Halorhodospira halophila: one gene and its partners. The protein of the gene in region 3 interacts with the protein of the main gene of each other region in a pairwise test. Links are inferred from orthologs where the notes say so. Each region holds a gene or a part of one and is shown on either strand. Other genes may lie near its edges. The genes, in order: ftsA, ftsZ and CCR79_RS05910.

Region 1 (3,902 bases), on a different replicon or contig from region 3:
CGTCGAACTCGCCGATGGAGAGGTTGTAGCCACCGGTGACGTTGACCAGAACACCGTTGGCGCCGGCCAGGTTGAAGTCCTCGAGCAGCGGGCAGGCGATGGCCCGGTCGGCCGCCTCGCGGGCACGCCCCTCGCCCGAGGCCACGCCGTTGCCCATCACCGCCATGCCCATCTCGGACATCACGGTGCGCACGTCGGCAAAGTCGACGTTGATCAGGCCCGGACGGGTGATCAGCTCAGCAATACCGCGCACCGCGCCATGGAGCACGTCGTTGGCCGACTTGAAGGCGTCGATCAGGGTCAGGTTCTTGCCGAGCACCGGCAGAAGCCGCTCATTGGGGATGGTGATCAGCGAATCGACGCTGTTCTCCAGCTCCTTGATGCCCTCCTGGGCCACGCCCATGCGCTTGTTGCCCTCGAACGGGAACGGCTTGGTCACCACCGCCACGGCGAGGATGCCCATCTCGCGGGCGACCTCGGCCACCACCGGGGCCGCCCCCGTGCCCGTGCCACCGCCCATGCCGGCGGTGATGAAGACCATGTCCGCCCCGTCGAGCACTTCCTGAAGGCGGTCACGGGACTCCTCGGCCGCCTGCCGGCCGGTGGTCGGATCGGCCCCGGCCCCCAGGCCCTTGGTGATGCCGGAACCGAGCTGCACCGTCACCCCGGCGCGGGTATTGGCCAGGGCCTGGGCGTCGGTGTTGGCGTAGATGAACTCCACGCCCTCGATCTCGCTCTCAACCATGTGCTGGACGGCGTTGCCACCGCCGCCGCCGACTCCGATCACCTTGATGACCGCGTTCTGATTGGCGGTATCCATCAGATCAAACATGATGCTGCCCTCCTCAAGCGTCGCGGACGCTAGCGATTACTGAAATGACTAGAAATTGCCCTTGAACCAGTTCTTCATCCGCCCCCACAAGGCGGTTATCCCGGCGTCCTGCGCCAGCGCCGGCGACATGCCGCTTTCGCGGTTGCGCGCGCCGAAGGCGAGCAGACCGACGCCGGTGGAGTACATCGGGTTGCGCACCACATCGGATAGGCCGGTAACGAACTTCGGCACCCCGATGCGCACCGGCAGGTGGAAGACCTCCTCGGCCAGATCGGTGACCCCCTCCATCTTCGAGCTACCGCCGGTGAGCACGATGCCCGCCGGGATCAGATCTTCGAAGCCGCTCTTGCGCAGCTCCGACTGCACCAGCGAGAGCAGTTCCTCGTAGCGCGGCTCCACCACCGACGCCAGCGACTGGCGGGACAGGCGGCGCGGCGGCCGGTCACCCACCGAGGGCACCTCGATGCTCTCCTCGGGGTTGGCCAGCTGCGACAGGGCGCAGGCGTAGCGCACCTTGATGTCCTCGGCGTGGTGCGTCGGCGTCCGCAGCGCCACCGCGATGTCGTTGGTGACCTGGTGCCCGGCGATGGGGATGACGGCGGTATGGCGGATGGCGCCGCCGGTGAACACCGCGATATCGGTGGTCCCGCCGCCGATATCGACGAGGCAGACGCCCAGCTCCTTCTCGTCGTCGCTGAGCACAGCGTGGCTCGCCGCCAGCTGCTGGAGAACGATGTCGTCCACGTCCAGCTGGCAGCGGCGGACGCACTTGGTGATGTTGTCCGCCGCCGAGACCGCACCGGTGACCATGTGGACCCGCGCCTCCAGCCGCACGCCGGCCATGCCCAGGGGATCGCGGATACCCTCCTGGCTGTCGATGACGAACTCCTGCGGGATCACGTGCAGGATCTGCTGGTCCGCCGGGATCGCCACCGCCTTGGCCCCATCGAGGACACGCTCCAGATCGGCCTGGCGGACCTCCTTGTCGCGGATGGCCACCATCCCGTGGGAGTTGAGGCTGCGGATGTGGCTGCCCGAGATCCCGACATAGGCCGAATGGATCTCGCAGCCGGCCATCAGCTCGGCCTCCTCGATGGCGCGCTGGATCGACTGCACCGTGGAGTCGATATTCACCACCACGCCCTTCTTGAGACCGTGGGACGGGTGGCTGCCCACACCGATCACCTCCAGCTCGCCCTCCTCCTTGGCCTCGCCGACGATGGCGACCACCTTCGAGGTACCGATATCGAGGCCCACCAACAGGCTGTCTTCGCTCTTTCGCACCATGCTCTGCTCCGCCTTCAGTCCGCTTCGTCTGCCGCACCCCAAGCCACGGCAAAGCCGTTGGGGTAGCGCAGATCGACCCGCTCCATCGGGGCCTCTTGTCGTTCTTCCAAGGCCGGCAGCACGGCGGCGAAGCGCTCCACGCGCTCGCCCGGGTGCTGCCGGCCCAGGGCCATCTCAATGCCGCCCTCCAGCCGCGCGCTCCAGGACCCCCGGGGCGAAAGACCGAGCGCCACCAGGTTGACACCGCGCTCAGCGAGTCGTTGCTGCACCTCCCTGAACAAGCCGGCCATCTCACCCTCGCTGCCGTCCGGACCGCGCAGCACCGGGAGCCCCTCCGGGATGCTCGCCGGCCGCGGCTCGAACCGCCCGCCGTCGCGGTCGACCAGCGCCTGCTCTCCCCAGCGCGCCAGCGGCTCGCGCTCACGCAAGGTCACTTGGATCCGCCCCGGCCAGGCCCGGCGCACCTCGGCACCCGCCACCCAGGGCAGCGCCTCCAGGGCGTCCCGGGCGCCGCGCACATCCACCCCCAGCACACTCCTGTGCAAGTGCGGTGCCAGCGCCTGGCGCAAGTCATCGTCCGCCACGCGCTCCGGCGCGGCGCTCAGTTCCACCCGCTCCAGGGGCAGAATCCGCCCCTCCTGAAGCGCCACGGTGGCCATACCGGCAGCGCCGGTGGCCAACAGCGCCACCGCTCCACCCCAGAGCCAGCCCCGCAGCCCCGGGGCGCCGACCCGCTTGCGGCGCATAGGCTGCCGGCCCAGCAGGTCTCTCCAGTCTTCGCGGCTCACGGCAACGCCTCCCCGAGAATGCGAGCCACCAGCTCATCGAAACCGATACCGGCCTGCGCCGCAGCGATCGGGACCAGCGAGTGATCCGTCATGCCCGGGATGGTGTTCACCTCCAACAGCCACCAGCGTCCGTCGGCATCCCGCATGACATCCACCCGCCCCCAACCGTTGCCGCCGCTGGCGGAAAAGGCCTCGCGACACAGCGCGCCGAGCTCCGCCTCCTCGTCCGCACCCAGACCGCTCGGGCAGTGGTGCCCGGTATCGTCGGCCTGGTACTTGGCGGCGTAGTCGAAGAAGGCGTGGGATGTCTCCAGCCGGATCGACGGCAACGCCCGATCGCCGAGCAGCGCCACGGTGTACTCCTCGCCCTCGACCCACTGCTCCGCGAGGACTGTATCGTCGTAGGCCGCCGCTGCCCGGTAGGCCTCGGCCAGCTGCGCCGGCCCGTCAACCCGGGTCATGCCCAGACTCGACCCTTCCCGGACCGGCTTGACGATCACCGGATACGCCAGCCCCTCGGCCAGCACCGGAGACTCGCTGGTGAGCAGCTGACCCGCCGGCGTGGGCAGTCCACTACCCTGCCAGAGCCGTTTGCAGCGCCACTTGTCCATGCCCAGCGCCGAGCCGAGGACACCGCTGCCGGTGTACGGCACCCCGAGCAGCTCCAGCAGCCCCTGTACCGTACCGTCCTCACCCCCCCGCCCATGCAGGGCGATGAAGACCACGTCGTAGCCCCGCAGCCCCTCCAGGGCGCGGTCACGGGGGTCGTAGGCCTCGGCGTCGTAGCCGCGGCGCTGCAGCGCGGCGAGCACCGCCCCGCCACTGCGCAGGGAGATGTCCCGCTCGGCGGAAGTGCCCCCCATGAGCACCGCCACGCGACCGACCCGCTGCGGATCCGGGATACCAGTCATGGCCGCACCTCCCCGATCACATGAACCTCGGGTTCCAGCCATACACCGTGCACCACAGCAACCCGCTCCCGGACCTGCGCCATG
Region 2 (3,750 bases), on a different replicon or contig from region 3:
GAGATCGGCCAGCACCTCCCGGATAAGGGGGATACGGGTGTAGCCGGCCTCGGCGAGGCTGTGGAATTCGTGCTCTTTCATCGCCTCAGGCCGCCCCGCGAAGCAGCGTGACCACGCCGCTGAGGTCATCGACGATGGCGTCGGCCCCCAGATCCTCCGGCGCGACGCCGCGGCGATAGCCGTAGGGCACGCAGACTACCGGGATGCCGGCGTTGTGCGCCGCTTCGACATCGGTGCTCGAGTCGCCGACCATCAGCACCGTCCGCGACGCCGCGCCCAGGCGCTCCATGGCCAGGCGCAGCGGCTCGGGATCGGGCTTGCGCGCCTCGGTGCACTCGCCGCCGACGACCACATCGATGGCGTCGGCCACGCCCATGCCCTCGAGGATCGGCTCGGCGAAGCGCCGCGGCTTGTTGGTGACCACGGCCAGACGCATGCCGGCCCGGGCCAGCGCCTGCACGGTCTCCACAACCCCGGGGAAGGGGCGACTGTGGACATAAACGGCCTCGCCGTAGCACTCGAAGAAGCGCTCCAGGGCGGTGTCCAGTTCCTCGTCGGGCGGGGTACCGTCGTCCTCGCCGGTGAGGGCACGCGCCACCAGCCGTCGGGCGCCGTTGCCCACCCAGCCACGGACCTGCTCCTCGGTTACCGGAGACCGGTCCCGCTCGGTGAGAACCTGGTTGATGGCAGCGGTCAGATCCGGGGCGCTATCCACCAGCGTCCCGTCCAGATCGAAGAGAATCGCGCGAGTCAGCGAGAGATCCATAGCCAGCTTTCAGGCAGAAAGCTACACCCTACCGGCTGGCCGGCCCGGACCGCAAGCTGCTGCGGCGCTCAGGCCACCACCGGCTGATCGTAGGCAATGGGCAGTTCGTCGAGCTCCTCGAAGGTCACCTCCTCCCAGGCGTGCTCGTGCTCGAGGAGCTTGCGCAGGAGGCGGTTGTTGAGGGCGTGCCCGGACTTGTGCCCGTGGAAAGAGCCGATCAGGCTGCTGCCCAGCAGGTAGAGGTCGCCGATGGCGTCGAGGATCTTGTGCTTGACGAATTCGTCCCGGTAGCGCAGCCCGTCCTCGTTCAGCACCCGGTAGTCGTCGACCACGATGGCGTTGTCCAGGCTGCCCCCCAGGGCCAGACGGGAAGCCCGCAGCGCCTCGATCTCCTTCATGAACCCGAAGGTCCGCGCCCGGCTGACCTCCTTGATGAACGAGGTCGAGGAGAAATCCACCTCGGCCCGGGCGTGCTGATCGAGGAAGACCGGATGGTCGAAGTCGATGGTGAAGCTGACCTTGAAGCCCTCGAAGGGCTCGAAGGCCACCCACTTGTCACCGTCGACGACCTGGACCGGCTCCAGGATGCGCACAAAGCGCTTCGGCGCCTCCTGCTCCTTGATCCCGGCAGAGCGGACCAGGAACACAAAAGGCGCCGCACTGCCGTCCATAATCGGTACCTCGGCGGCGGAGAGATCGACGTAGCAGTTGTCGATCCCGAGTCCGGCCAGCGCCGAGAGCAGGTGCTCGACGGTGGACACGCGCACCCCGTCCTCGACCAGGCAGGTCGAGAGACGGGTGTCGCCCACCGCAGCGGCCGTTGCCTTGATCTCGCGATCGAGATCCGTCCGCCGGAATATGATGCCCGCATTGGCCGGAGCCGGGCGGAGGGTCAGGTAGACCTTCTCGCCGGTGTGCAGGCCCACGCCGGTCGCGCGGATGCTGTTCTTCAAGGTGCGTTGACGGATCATGGCTCGACTCGGCTCCACTGCTCATGCGGCTACATGTGTGCTCAGCCGCAACCAGCGCGACCGGACACACCGCCTTCACCGTTTATAGCGGCGAGACGTCGCGAAATATTAGTGTAACAAATCCAAAAAGTATATTGCAGCGCACAAAACGCGCCGCGCCTCAGTCGGCCTGGCGACGCAGGAACGCCGGGATATCCAGGTACTCCATGTCGCCGTCGGTATCCGCCTCCTTGCGCTCGTTGGCGGCGTTCTGCCGGATCACCGTGGGCCGGTCGAGCTGCGCGTAGTCGACCTCGCCGGTGTGCTTGCGCGGACCGGGCTGCGCCTGCTGGGCGACGCGAGCCACATCCTCAGCGGACTGAACCGCCGGCCCCAGACCGGTGGCCACCACCGTCACGCGCAGCTCGTCCTCCAGTTCGGGGTCGATCACGGCACCGACCACCACGGTCGCCTCGTCGGAGGCGTACTCGCGCACGGCGTTGCCGACCTCGTCGAACTCGCCGATGGAGAGGTTGTAGCCACCGGTGACGTTGACCAGAACACCGTTGGCGCCGGCCAGGTTGAAGTCCTCGAGCAGCGGGCAGGCGATGGCCCGGTCGGCCGCCTCGCGGGCACGCCCCTCGCCCGAGGCCACGCCGTTGCCCATCACCGCCATGCCCATCTCGGACATCACGGTGCGCACGTCGGCAAAGTCGACGTTGATCAGGCCCGGACGGGTGATCAGCTCAGCAATACCGCGCACCGCGCCATGGAGCACGTCGTTGGCCGACTTGAAGGCGTCGATCAGGGTCAGGTTCTTGCCGAGCACCGGCAGAAGCCGCTCATTGGGGATGGTGATCAGCGAATCGACGCTGTTCTCCAGCTCCTTGATGCCCTCCTGGGCCACGCCCATGCGCTTGTTGCCCTCGAACGGGAACGGCTTGGTCACCACCGCCACGGCGAGGATGCCCATCTCGCGGGCGACCTCGGCCACCACCGGGGCCGCCCCCGTGCCCGTGCCACCGCCCATGCCGGCGGTGATGAAGACCATGTCCGCCCCGTCGAGCACTTCCTGAAGGCGGTCACGGGACTCCTCGGCCGCCTGCCGGCCGGTGGTCGGATCGGCCCCGGCCCCCAGGCCCTTGGTGATGCCGGAACCGAGCTGCACCGTCACCCCGGCGCGGGTATTGGCCAGGGCCTGGGCGTCGGTGTTGGCGTAGATGAACTCCACGCCCTCGATCTCGCTCTCAACCATGTGCTGGACGGCGTTGCCACCGCCGCCGCCGACTCCGATCACCTTGATGACCGCGTTCTGATTGGCGGTATCCATCAGATCAAACATGATGCTGCCCTCCTCAAGCGTCGCGGACGCTAGCGATTACTGAAATGACTAGAAATTGCCCTTGAACCAGTTCTTCATCCGCCCCCACAAGGCGGTTATCCCGGCGTCCTGCGCCAGCGCCGGCGACATGCCGCTTTCGCGGTTGCGCGCGCCGAAGGCGAGCAGACCGACGCCGGTGGAGTACATCGGGTTGCGCACCACATCGGATAGGCCGGTAACGAACTTCGGCACCCCGATGCGCACCGGCAGGTGGAAGACCTCCTCGGCCAGATCGGTGACCCCCTCCATCTTCGAGCTACCGCCGGTGAGCACGATGCCCGCCGGGATCAGATCTTCGAAGCCGCTCTTGCGCAGCTCCGACTGCACCAGCGAGAGCAGTTCCTCGTAGCGCGGCTCCACCACCGACGCCAGCGACTGGCGGGACAGGCGGCGCGGCGGCCGGTCACCCACCGAGGGCACCTCGATGCTCTCCTCGGGGTTGGCCAGCTGCGACAGGGCGCAGGCGTAGCGCACCTTGATGTCCTCGGCGTGGTGCGTCGGCGTCCGCAGCGCCACCGCGATGTCGTTGGTGACCTGGTGCCCGGCGATGGGGATGACGGCGGTATGGCGGATGGCGCCGCCGGTGAACACCGCGATATCGGTGGTCCCGCCGCCGATATCGACGAGGCAGACGCCCAGCTCCTTCTCGTCGT
Region 3 (3,842 bases):
TACCCCGCTGCTCGCCGTACGCTCTCCGGGTGTTACTGCACCTGGAAACGGCGCCGCACCCCCCTCATGATGTGGAAGATCAGCGGCCAGATGGTGGCGCCGATCAGGATCGCTGCCCAGGCTTGCCAGTCCGGGGCTGGTCGGCCGATGATGCCGTTGATCCAGAAGATCACCAGCTGGGCGATGAGCAGTAGCCCGAGCACCACCACCGCCTGTTGCCAGATGGGCACCAGGCGCAGGTGCTGGTGCAGGCGCAGGGCCAGGAAGGCGATCAGTGCAAAAGCCAGCGCGTGCTGGCCCAGCAGGGTCCCCAGCAGGGCGTCCTGGAATAGACCGGCGAGCCACCCCACGCCCACCCCGACCCGCTCAGGCAGCGCCAGACTCCAGTAGAGCAGGATCAGCGCCGTCCACTCCGGGCGGAACTCCTGCGCCCAGCCCGGCATGGGTACGATGGTCAGCATCAGGGCGATGATGAAGCTGAGCAGGATCACCCCGCCCCCATTGCGTGGCCGATGACCCGTCAAGACTCGTCCTCGCTCTTGTCGTCGGCGGCCCCGGCGTCGTCCTCGGCGCCGGGCGTATCCGGGTCGTCGGCCACGGAGACCAGCAGCAGCTTGCGGCTGCGGTCGAGTTCCGCGGCCGGCCGGGCGGTCACCCGCGCGAAGGGCTCGCCGGCCTCCACCTCCACCGAGGTGACCTCGGCGACCGGGTAGCCGCGTGGGAAGGCGCCGCCAAGCCCGGAGGCGGTGAGCAGATCACCCTCGCGGATGTCGGCGTTGCCCGGCACGTTGGCCAGCTCCAGTCGCTGCGGGTCGCCGCTGCCCAGAGCCACGGTGCGCAGCCCGTTGCGATGGTTCTCCACCGGGATGGCGTGGCTTGGGTCGGAGATCAGCCGCACGCTGGCCGAGCGGGGTCCGACCCGGTCCACCTGGCCCATGACCCCGTTGGCATCCAGGACCGGCTGGCCGACGAACACCCCCTGACTGGCACCGCGGTCGATCTCGACCAGGTGGGTGTGGGGGTCGAGCTCGACGCGCATCAGCTCGGCGATGGCCACCTCGGTCTCGAGCCGTTCCGAGGAGCCGAGCAGCTCGCGCAGGCGCTCGTTCTCCCGCTCCAGGGCCTGCATGCGCTGGAGCCGCTCCTGGTACGCCAGGTGCCGGTCGCGCAGCTGGCGGTTTTCCTCCATGATCTGATGGCGTGTGGCCAGCCGCTCGGAGACCCGTTCCGCGATGGAGAAGGGGGCGTCGACGACGAACCGCAGCGGATACACCACCCCGGAGACGGTCTCGCGGACCGGCTCGACGAGGTGCTCGCGGTGGTCCAGGCTCATGAGCAGGATCGAGACCGTGGCCAGCAGCACCAGGCGCACGGTGGCCGACGGACCCTGTGTGAATAACGGCTTAATGGTTCACCGAGCCTCGCAGCGTCAGCTTGCGGAGCCTGCCAGTCTAACGCAGGCCCCACCCGGGTTTGCAGCTGCGGTGGTTCGTCTATTCGCTGACGAACAGATCGGCGCCCCGTTCGTCCATGAGCTCCAGGGCCCGGCCACCGCCACGGGCGACACAGGTCAGCGGCTCGTCGGCGACGACCACCGGCAGCCCGGTCTCCTCCATGATCAGCCGGTCGAGGTTGCGCAGCAGCGCACCGCCGCCAGTGATCACGATACCGCGCTCGGCCACGTCGGCGCCGAGTTCCGGCGGCGTCTGTTCCAGAGCGGTCTTGAGCGCCGAGACGATCCCGGACAGCGGCTCCTGGAGCGCCTCGAGGATCTCATTGGAGTTCAGGGTGAAGCTGCGCGGCACGCCCTGCGCCAGGTTGCGGCCGCGGACCTCGATCTCGTTGACCTCGGTATCGGGGAAAGCGGTACCGATCTCCTGTTTGATGCGCTCGGCGGTGGCTTCTCCGATGAGGATCCCGTAGTTGCGACGGACGTAGTTGACGATGGCTTCGTCGAAGCGATCGCCGCCGAGGCGGACCGAGGCGGAGTAGACGATGCCGTTGAGCGAGAGCACCGCGACCTCCGAGGTGCCTCCGCCGACATCGAGCACCATCGAGCCGCTGGCCTCGTCGACGGGCATATTGGCGCCGATGGCCGCCGCCATCGGTTCCTCGATCAGGTGCACCTCGCGGGCCCCGGCGCCGGCTGCCGACTCGCGGATGGCGCGCCGCTCGACCTGGGTCGAGCCGCACGGCACGCAGACGAGCACCCGCGGGCTGGGCTTGAAGAAGCGGGCCTCATGCACTTTCTTGATAAAGTGCTGGAGCATCTTCTCGGTCACCGTGAAGTCGGCGATGACGCCGTCCTTCAGGGGGCGGATGGCGCGGATCGTCCCCGGGGTGCGGCCGAGCATGCGCTTGGCCTCGGCGCCCACTGCGGCGATGCGCTTGCTGCCGCCGTCGCGATCCTGCTGGATGGCGACCACCGACGGCTCGCTCAGGACGATGCCCTGACCGCGCAGGTAGATCAGCGTGTTGGCCGTGCCAAGATCGATGGATAGATCGTTGGAGAAGAGTCCGCGGATACCCTTAAACATGCCCAGCGTTCCTAAGGTCGAAGGTGGCTCAATCTAGCAGTGCCCCGGGGTTTGGGCAAGCTCGGGGCTATGGTAGGTTTTACGGCTGCTATCGCGCCAGTTATGGGGAGAAAGGCTCTATGGCCATCGAGGCAGATGAGGTGCAGCAGATCGCGCACCTGGCCCGCATCCGGATCGACGACGGGGCGGTTTCCGGGTACGCCCGCGACCTGACGGGGATCCTGGAGTTCGTCGAGCAGATGGCAAGCGTCGATACCGAGGGCGTCGAGCCTATGGCCCACCCTTGGGATGCCACGCAGCGCCTGCGCCCGGACGAGGTCACCGAGCCCAACCTGCGCGATCACTATCAGTCCGGGGCGCCAGCCGTCGAGGCCGGCCTGTACCTCGTCCCCCGCGTCGTCGAGTAACGGAAGCCGAACACCCATGCACCAGAAGACCGTTGCCGAGATCTCCGCGGCGTTGCACGCCGGAGAAGTCTCCAGCCGTGAACTCACCGATGCCCTGCTCAAGCGCATCGAGACGTACGACCCCGGGCTCAACAGCCTGATCACCGTCACCGCCGAGCAGGCCCGAGCTGCCGCGGACGCCGCCGACGCCCGGCTGCGCGCCGGCGAGGCCGGGCCACTGACCGGCGTGCCGCTGGTCCACAAGGACATCTTCTGTACCGACGGGGTGGCGACCACCTGCGGCTCGCGCATGCTTGAGCCGTTTCGTGCGCCGTACGACGCCACCGTGGTGCGGCGTCTGGCCGAGGCCGGCGTGGTCATGCTCGGCAAAGCCAACATGGACGAGTTCGCCATGGGGTCGTCCAACGAGACCAGCTACTTCGGTCCGGTGCGCAACCCCTGGGACCTGGACGCGGTCCCCGGCGGCTCCTCCGGCGGCTCGGCCGCCGCTGTGGCGGCGCGCCTGGCCCCGGCTGCCACGGGGACCGACACCGGCGGCTCGATCCGGCAGCCGGCGGCACTCTCCGGGATCTGCGGACTCAAGCCCACCTACGGCCGCGTTTCGCGCTACGGCATGGTGGCCTTCGCCTCCAGCCTCGATCAGGCCGGGCCGTTCGCACGCACTGCCGAGGACCTGGCGCTGCTGCTTGGTCCGATGGCCGGCCTGGACGAGCGCGACTCGACCAGCGTCGACCATGTGGTGCCCGACTACAGCGAGTCGCTCAACCGCTCAATCAAGGGGCTGCGCATCGGCGTACCGCGGGAGTTCTTCGGCGAGGGGCTCGATCCCGACGTCCGCTCCCGGGTCGAGGCCTCCCTGCAGGTGCTTGAGGGCGAGGGCGCCGAACTCGTCGAGGTG

The links.
Region 1: the proteins of CCR79_RS05910 (region 3) and ftsA interact in binary tests that used the Escherichia coli proteins (3 or more experiments, as listed by UniProt). The link is inferred for Halorhodospira halophila from one-to-one orthologs.
Region 2: the proteins of CCR79_RS05910 (region 3) and ftsZ interact in binary tests that used the Escherichia coli proteins (3 or more experiments, as listed by UniProt). The link is inferred for Halorhodospira halophila from one-to-one orthologs.

The regions. Positions count from the first base shown.
Region 1 is NZ_NHSN01000025.1:377,725-381,626, forward strand. Bases 1-2,924 are described here. They hold ftsA (cell division protein FtsA), read right to left. Parts: upstream 2,120-2,924; coding sequence 881-2,119; downstream 1-880. Other genes in these bases: ftsZ (cell division protein FtsZ), read right to left, coding at 1-832; CCR79_RS11130 (cell division protein FtsQ/DivIB), read right to left, coding at 2,134-2,907; CCR79_RS11135 (D-alanine--D-alanine ligase), read right to left, coding at 2,904-2,924. Outside these bases: more of CCR79_RS11135, read right to left, coding at 2,925-3,818; murB (UDP-N-acetylmuramate dehydrogenase), read right to left, coding at 3,815-3,902. UniProt on the Escherichia coli protein: Essential cell division protein that assists in the assembly of the Z ring. May serve as the principal membrane anchor for the Z ring.
Region 2 is NZ_NHSN01000025.1:375,499-379,248, forward strand. The notes cover bases 979-3,750. They hold ftsZ (cell division protein FtsZ), read right to left. Parts: upstream 3,059-3,750; coding sequence 1,898-3,058; downstream 979-1,897. Other genes in these bases: lpxC (UDP-3-O-acyl-N-acetylglucosamine deacetylase), read right to left, coding at 979-1,737; ftsA (cell division protein FtsA), read right to left, coding at 3,107-3,750. Also shown: trpE (anthranilate synthase component I), read right to left, coding at 1-81; CCR79_RS11110 (phosphoglycolate phosphatase), read right to left, coding at 86-766; more of lpxC, read right to left, coding at 835-978. UniProt on the Escherichia coli protein: Essential cell division protein that forms a contractile ring structure (Z ring) at the future cell division site. The regulation of the ring assembly controls the timing and the location of cell division.
Region 3 is NZ_NHSN01000016.1:184,819-188,660, reverse strand. Bases 516-3,379 are described here. They hold CCR79_RS05910 (rod shape-determining protein), read right to left. Parts: upstream 2,538-3,379; coding sequence 1,494-2,537; downstream 516-1,493. Other genes in these bases: gatA (Asp-tRNA(Asn)/Glu-tRNA(Gln) amidotransferase subunit GatA), read left to right, coding at 2,961-3,379; gatC (Asp-tRNA(Asn)/Glu-tRNA(Gln) amidotransferase subunit GatC), read left to right, coding at 2,657-2,944; mreC (rod shape-determining protein MreC), read right to left, coding at 521-1,408. Outside these bases: rod shape-determining protein MreD, read right to left, coding at 33-491; more of gatA, read left to right, coding at 3,380-3,842. UniProt on the Escherichia coli protein: Forms membrane-associated dynamic filaments that are essential for cell shape determination. Acts by regulating cell wall synthesis and cell elongation, and thus cell shape.